2 regions of the Clostridium aquiflavi genome follow, and region 1 is predicted to be linked to the other one. Evidence: riboswitches for the same ligand, from Rfam matches in the RefSeq annotation. Region 1 holds a riboswitch; the other holds the start of a gene.
What was found. Region 1 has a riboswitch for S-adenosylmethionine ahead of RGC78_RS01965 (O-acetylhomoserine aminocarboxypropyltransferase/cysteine synthase family protein). Riboswitches for the same ligand answer to the same signal wherever they lie in the genome.
Positions count from the first base shown of each region.

Region 1 (4,225 bases):
ATCATTTTTACGCTTTCTTTTATAGAATTTTCAACAGATTCAAATCCATGAAGCCATGATTCAATATTTATTCCAGAATTATTTAGAATAGATAAAGTATCATTACTTATTCCTCTATCAACCATCTTACTTATAAGAGTTTTGGTATTTAAATTACTCATACCGCAACCGTGATGCCCTACTACAAATATATCTTCAGCTCCAAATTCATATATTGCAACTAATATACTTCTTATTACGCTACCAAATGGATGAATTACAGTTGCACCAGCGTCTTTTATTATTTTTGCATCTCCATTCTTTATATTCATAGCCTTAGGTAATAATTCTGTTAATCTAGTGTCCATACATGATAATATAACCATTTTCTTTTTAGGAGTTTTGGTTGTAATAAACTCTTCAAATTTTTTACTTTCTACAAAGTCGTTATTATATTTCATTATTTCTTCTAATTTACTCATTTGTTGCCCCACCTTTATTATTTTATATTAAATAGATTATACAATTAAAGTTTTATTTATTAAATACTATTTTAATAAATGATTTATATTAAAAATTAACATAAACTATTAATTTTATAAAAATAGTTAAAGTTTAAGTTGTTTATAAATTAAATTTTAGCTATACTTGTTCATAATAAAATATAGTATTAATATTATGGGGAAGTTTTATTCATAATAATTAAAAATGTTGTAAGGGGCGAAATAGTAATGAATATCTCAGAGGAAAAGAAAGAATTAAGAAAAAAAATACTAAAAATAAGAAAAGAAATGGATATTAATAAGAAAAGAAATTTTGATAATATAATTCACAATAAATTTTTAAAAAGTAAGTTTTATTCACAGTGTAGAAATATTTTTGTGTATATTTCTTATGATTCTGAAATTGACACTAAAACTATAATAAGAAAAGCATTAGAAGATGGAAAAAATATTTATGTTCCTAGAACAAACTATAATACAAAATTGATGGAGGCTGTTAAAATATCATCATTAGAAAATCTTATAAAAGACAAACATGGAATTTTACAACCTACTGAAAGTGGATTAGCAGTTGAATTAGAAGAAATTGATTTGATAATTATGCCAGGTGTAGCTTTTGATAATAATGGGGGCAGAATGGGATATGGCGGAGGATTTTATGATAGATATATGAGTAAATGCTCAAAAAATATACAGAAGATTTCTTTAGCATATGATTTTCAAATATTAGATAATGTTCCAATGGACAGCCATGATACAAGGGTTAATTCTATTATTACAGAGAATAAAGAAATTGTATGTAATATTTAAAATAATAACAATATAATAAAATATTTTTAAATTATGGTTGCAAATGTTAAAAAATGATATATAATATAAACATATTAAAAATAAATCTGTTATTAAGAATGGTGGAGGGACTGGCCCTATGAAGCCTAGCAACAGCTAACTTTAATGCGAAAGTTAGAATTGTGCTAAATCCTGCAGGAAATTTCCTGAAAGATAAGAGATGCATAGAAGTTATATATAAATTTGTTTTTATTAACTATTTCTCTATCTTTAAACAGGAGAAATAGTTTTTTTTAATGTATTAAAATATGTTTTAATAAATAAGCAATAAATTTTAGGGGGTAATAAAATATGAAAATTGAAACAAAATGTCTACATGAAGGATATAAACCAAAGAATGGAGAACCAGTAGCATTACCGATTTATCAAAGTACTACATATAGATATGATAGTACAGAAGCAATAGGAAAATTATTTGATTTAACAGCTGAAGGTCATATGTATTCACGTATATCAAATCCAACAGTTGGAGCTGTAGAAGATAAAATAGCTTCATTAGAAGGTGGAATAGGAGCTCTTTGTACTAGTTCAGGTCAAGCAGCATCTTTAATAAGTATATTAAACATTTTAAAAGCTGGGGATCATATCATTAGTGCTGCAACAATTTATGGGGGAACAATTAATTTGTTTGCAGTAACACTTAAAAGATTTGGAATAGATTGTACATTTGTTGATCCTGATGCTTCAGAGGAAGAAATACAAAAAGAATTTAGAGAAAATACTAAAGTTGTTTTTGGAGAAACTATTGCAAATCCAGCTATAGCTGTATTTGATATAGAAAAGTTTGCTAAAATAGCACATAAGAATAATGTACCTCTTATAATAGATAATACTTTTGCAACACCTATACTTTGCAGACCGATAGAATTTGGAGCAGATATAGTTATTCATTCTACTACTAAATATATGGATGGCCATGCAGTTCAAGTTGGAGGAGTTATTATAGATAGTGGTAATTTCGATTGGACAAATGGTAAATTCTCAGAATTTACAGAGCCAGATGAATCATATCATGGTGTAATTTATTCAAAAGATTTTGGAAAATCAGCATATATAACAAAAGCTAGAGTACAACTTATGAGAGATTTAGGAGCATATATACCAGCTAATGCTGCATTTCTTCTGAATTTAGGTCTTGAAACACTTTCAGTTAGAATAGAAAAACATTGTAGAAATGCTGAAAAAGTTGCAGAGTTTTTAAGTAATAACGAAAAAGTTGAATTTGTAAATTACCCAACAGTAAAAGGAAATAAGTATGAAGATTTAGCAAGAAAATACTTACCGAATGGTTGCAGTGGAGTAGTATCATTTTCAATAAAAGGAAGTAGAGAAAATGCTATCAGATTTATGGATAATTTAAAACTTGCAGAAAATGTAGTTCATGTAGCAGATATTCGTACATGCGTACTTCATCCAGCAAGTTCAACACATCGTCAACTTACAGATGATCAACTTGTAGCAGCTGGAATAACACCAGGACTTGTTAGATTATCAGTTGGACTAGAAAACATAGATGATATATTAGAAGATGTTAAACAAGCATTAGATCAAGTTTAATCAACATTTTCTTTAAGAAAATGTTGATATATGCATAAATAAAAAATAGGAAACAAATTATCTATATAAATGTTTCCTATTTTAATTTATTTTGTGATTTAAATAAAATGCGATATATGCAATAGGTAAAGTGGCATTGTAATTTGACTTTTAGAACTCTTAATGAGTATTGTCACATTTACTGCTTGTGGCAATTTTATATTGAGAGCAAGCTAAAATGGGACTATACTCATTTTAGTGTTCTTAAGTCTAATTACTCAGTCCAATTTACTTATGCATATATCGCATTTTCAGTGAATCAAAAGAAATTATCTTTCTTTTGTAGCTATTTCATTTAATAGTCTTTCAGTAAAGGCATCTAATTTTATAGCACCTTCATCATCATTCTTTCTGCTTCTTACAGAAACTTCGTTGTTAGCAGCTTCTTTTTCTCCAACAACTAAGATATAAGGAGTTCTTTCAAGTCTAGCTTCTCTGATTTTATAACCGATTTTTTCAGCTCTATAATCAGCTTCAATTCTAACACCTTTATTTCTTAATGATTTAACTACTGATTCAGCATAATCATTGTATTTATCTGATATTGGTAACACTTTTACTTGAACTGGAGAAAGCCAAGTAGGGAATGCACCAGCATATTTTTCTATAAGCATTGCTAAAGTTCTTTCATAACATCCAATTGATGATCTATGAATTATATATGGACGTTTCTTTTCTCCATTTTTATCAATATAGCTCATATCAAATCTTTCAGCTAAAGCAAAGTCGATTTGAACTGTGAATAATGTATCTTCTTTACCATGAACATTTCTACATTGTAAGTCAAGTTTTGGACCATAGAATGCAGCTTCATCATCAGCTTCAACATAATTAATTTTTAAATGATCTAAGATAGTTCTCATTGTATCTTGAGTTTTATTCCAAGCTTCAGGATCATTTATATATTTTTCAGTATTATTTGGATCCCATTTAGAGAATCTATAGCTTATATCTTCGTCAATTCCTAAAGTTTTCATTAGATATTGAATTAATTCAAGTACACCTTTAAATTCTTCTTCTAATTGTTCTGGAGTTACAATTAAGTGACCATCAGCTAAAGTGAATTGTCTAACTCTTATAAGTCCATGCATTTCTCCTGAAGATTCATTTCTAAATAGAGTAGAAGTTTCACCGTATCTTATAGGAAGATCTCTATAACTGTGTTGTTCTGCATTATATATAGTATATTGGAACGGACAAGTCATAGGTCTTAAAGCAAACACTTCTTCATCCTTTTCTTCATCTCCTAATACAAACATTCCATCTTTATAGTGATCCCAGTGACCAGAGATTTTATA
Region 1 covers NZ_JAVJAN010000004.1:36,892-41,116, forward strand. Annotated here, with positions in the region: gene RGC78_RS01955 (beta-class carbonic anhydrase) at 1-461, opposite strand, end outside; gene RGC78_RS01960 (5-formyltetrahydrofolate cyclo-ligase) at 711-1,292, shown strand; SAM riboswitch class I at 1,379-1,491, shown strand; gene RGC78_RS01965 (O-acetylhomoserine aminocarboxypropyltransferase/cysteine synthase family protein) at 1,623-2,888, shown strand; gene thrS (threonine--tRNA ligase) at 3,197-4,225, opposite strand, start outside.

Region 2 (4,225 bases), on a different contig from region 1:
TTTATTACAGCTGCTTCAGAATCATCCAGTACCCTTGGTATACTTGCTGCTTCTAATTCATTAAATTTTAAATTTTTATTATTTTCTGTTATATCCTTTGGTGTAATTAATTCACCATCTGATACTTTTATAATTCCTTTTGAAGCTAATAATTTTAATGCTCTTGCTTCATTTGATGGATCATTAGGTATTGCTATTGTAGCTCCATCAGCTAATTCATCTAAACTCTTTATCTTATTTGAATATAACCCCATTGGTTCTAAATGAATTGCTGCTGTATAAACTAAATTTAATCCTTTTGATTCATTTTGTTCATTTAAATACGGAATATGCTGAAAATAATTAGCATCTAAATCCCCTTCTGCTAATGCTATATTAGGCTGAACATAATCAGTAAACTCAATTATTTCAAGCTTATATCCTTCTTTTTCAAGTATAGACTTTGCTATTTCTGCTATTTCTTTATGTGGTATAGGGGTAACACCTATTTTTATTGTTTTATCATCTTTATTGTAACTCTCTACCCCATTATTTATACTTCCGCATCCTGCTAAACTAAATATAAGTACTCCCGCTAATATTGTTGATAATATAGATTTCTTTTTCATATATTTTTCCCCCTTAAATTATTGCTTATTTTATAACTAATCTAAAATTTACTTTGATAATTTTCCATAAAAACAATTCCCTAAAAATTGTAGAAATTGTACAAATACGATTAATATTATACAAGTTACTATCATAAAGTCTGTTTCAAATCTTTGATATCCATATCTTATTGCTACATCTCCAAGTCCACCTGCCCCAAGTGTTCCTGCCATAGCAGAATAACCTACAATACTTATTAAAGCTAATGTTATTCCAGATACAATTGATGGTATTGCTTCTTTTAACATGACTTTAAATATTATTTGAAAATTTGAAGCTCCGAAAGACTTTGCTGCTTCTATTACTCCTTTGTCAACCTCTCTTAATGCAGATTCTATAATTCTTGAAACCAAAGGTGCTGCTGCAATTGTAAGTGGTACTATAGCAGCTAGTGTACCAGTAGATTTACCAACTAATAACTTGGTTAATGGCATAATTATTACCATTAATATGACAAATGGAAAACTTCTCAATGTATTTACTATAAAGTCTAAAATGGAATACATAAATTTATTTGGTTTTAAGCCATCATCTGAAGTAATAGTAAGAAGTATTGCTGGAACAAAACCTAATATAACTGAAAATATTGTAGAGGTTAAGACCATTATTAATGTTTGTTTTAAAGCTATTATTATAATTTCTTGCATTATTTAATCACCTCCAGCAAAATTTTCTTATTCTCTAAGTATTCAATTACTTTATCTTTATCACACTCATTTATATTTATAACGAGCCCTCCTAGAATCACATCTCTAAATTTTTCTAATTTTCCAGATACTATAGAAAAATCTATATTAAGTTCTCTTGCCATCTTTGTTATAACAGCATTCTCTGAAGAGTCATTAGAGAAAAACACTTTTATATTCACTCCAGTTGTTAGTAATATATTTTCATCTTCTTCTCCAAGAAACTTCTTTAAAGATGATTTAGGCTTTAAAAATAATTCCTCACATTTACCTTGAGATTTTACATTTCCACCTTCAAGCAATGCAACTCTTTCGCAGATTCCTTTTACCACTTCCATTTGATGAGTAACAATAACTATTGTTATACCAAGTTCCTGATTTATTTTTAAAAGTAACGATAGTATATCTTTAGTAGTCTTAGGGTCTAATGCTGAAGTTGCTTCATCACATAATAATATTTTAGGTTCTAGTGCTAATGCTCTTGCAATAGCTACTCTTTGTTTTTGGCCTCCACTTAGTTTAGATGGCTTATCCTTTGTTTTTTCCTCCAATCCCACTAATTTAAGAAGTTCCATAACTTTAGTTTGAATGTAATTTTTATTATACCCCCATGTTTCTAATGGAAAAGCTACATTATCAAAAACACTTTTTCTTTGCATAAGATTAAAATTTTGAAAAATCATCCCCAATTTTTTTCTAAAACTTCTTAAATCTTTGCCTTTTAAATCAGAAACATCATTTCCCATTATTTTTAAAGAACCTTTATTGTATGATTCAAGACCATTTATGCATCTAAGTAATGTAGATTTTCCTGCCCCACTATGTCCAATTATTCCATAAATCTCTCCTTCTTCTATGCTTATTGAAATATTGCTTAATACTTTTATTTCCCCAAATTTTTTCTCTAAATTCCTAACTTCTATCATTAGATTCCCCCCTTTGCACATTTTATTGTTAAATTAAAATGTTTTTTGCTTTTTGCTTATTGATGATTGTTTGCAAACTAAATTATAAATTAAATTATGCATAAATTTTCTTTGTTATAAATTTTATAGATAATAAATAAAGCGCCAGAGAATAAATCTCTAGCGCTTAATATACTAAATAAATTTACCCTCTCATCTATCAACTCCATAAGTTGCAGGATTTAGCACCATAAATGATAAGTAATCATTTGGTTGCCGGGTTTCATAGGGCCAGTCCCTCCACCGCTCTTGATAAGATATAACAAATATTAATTTTTAATTTATGTTTCAAATTATAATTCCATAATTTAAATTTGTCAATATTATTTTATATTACTTAACAAAAATATTATATCTTTTTTTAAGTAATATATTATAACAAATAAGTACCTATTATATTTTTATACAATTAGTAGTTTCATTAAACCAATGGTAAAGTTATTTCAAATTCACTTGAATAAAACATATTACTTACGTAAAGTGTTCCTTTATGATTTTCTAATAATTCTTCAGCTAAATCTAATTTTTTAGTATCTATTTTAATATCATTATTTAATAATCTAAACTTTCTTTTTTTATATAATTCTTTTACATTGCACTCTATGTTAATTATCAATTTATCTAAAATATTATAAGTTTGTATTCTTATAAAGCCTCTATTTCCATCTATACAATTTATTATATTATTTAACACTATATATAACTCTGACTCAGAAATCTCTAACAAAGTTCTATTTGCATTGTCCTCTATAATAATACATGTCTCTTCTTCTATAATTGGCTTTAATATTTTTGAAATAAACCTATTTTCATTTCCATTTATTTCTATAGATGATTTAACTTTATTATTGTTGTCTATTATATTTTCTAATGCTTCACCAAGTTTCTCTTCTTTGCTCATAAGATACAATCCATATAGATAAGAAATTTCTGCTCCTTGATCATGTTTAATTTTTCTTAAATCATTATTTTTCTTTTCTAATTCCATATTTAGTTTATTTATTTGTTCACTTTCTTTTTTTATACTACTAAAATATATAGAAGTTATAATGAAAAATATAAATAAATTTATAATCATAATATTCTTTAATAACGGATTATCAAAATCCATAATTTTATTTTGTACTATTATTCTATAATAAACAAACAAATTTATACCTATTGTTAAAGATATAAATATTTTATCTTTAACCATACATCTATAAAATCTGATTATATATTTCTTATATTTAAATAATATATACATACAAAGGTAATTTAACATAAATACTATAAAATACATTGTTTTTAGTAAATATACTCTTTCTAAATTTAATAATTCTATATATGGATAAAATATACCTATGATTATTATTGATAATATTACTATTAACGTATAAATACTATTACATATAATTTGTGCTGTTTTAAAATCCTTTTTATATAAAATTCCTATAATAATAATATATAAAATTCCATTGCAAACAATATCCATATTATCATTTATATATAAATTATTAATTATAATAGATAATATTAATAATAATACTATTGCTATTCCTAATTCTTTTTTACTTTTTTTACAATCTTTTTTCACACAAGAATTTATAATATTTAATATAACTAAGGCTTCTAAAAAAAGTTCTATTACACTTCCTAACATTATAATCATTACTTATCCCCTTCATATGTAGTAATTTAAAAAGTATTTTACCTAATAATAAAGTGTTGATATAATATCAACACTTTATTTTTAATATGTATTATTTAATAATTAATAATTTAAAGGCAGCTTTATTTCAAATTTTGTAGAAACATCATTACTCGTTAAATTTATATTTCCACCACACTTCTCTATTAACTCTTTTACAATACTTAAGCCATATCCATGATTTTTTTCAATATTATTTTTTGTAGTAAATCCTGCCTCAAATATCTTACAGATAT
Region 2 covers NZ_JAVJAN010000037.1:26,306-30,530, forward strand. Annotated here, with positions in the region: gene RGC78_RS13075 (MetQ/NlpA family ABC transporter substrate-binding protein) at 1-608, opposite strand, end outside; gene RGC78_RS13080 (methionine ABC transporter permease) at 657-1,295, opposite strand; gene RGC78_RS13085 (methionine ABC transporter ATP-binding protein) at 1,295-2,260, opposite strand; SAM riboswitch class I at 2,450-2,558, opposite strand; gene RGC78_RS13090 (histidine kinase) at 2,721-3,950, opposite strand; gene RGC78_RS13095 (ATP-binding protein) at 4,053-4,225, opposite strand, start outside.
Region 2: it holds a riboswitch for S-adenosylmethionine, as region 1 does, so the genes downstream of both, RGC78_RS13085 (methionine ABC transporter ATP-binding protein) here and RGC78_RS01965 (O-acetylhomoserine aminocarboxypropyltransferase/cysteine synthase family protein) in region 1, are expected to answer to the same signal.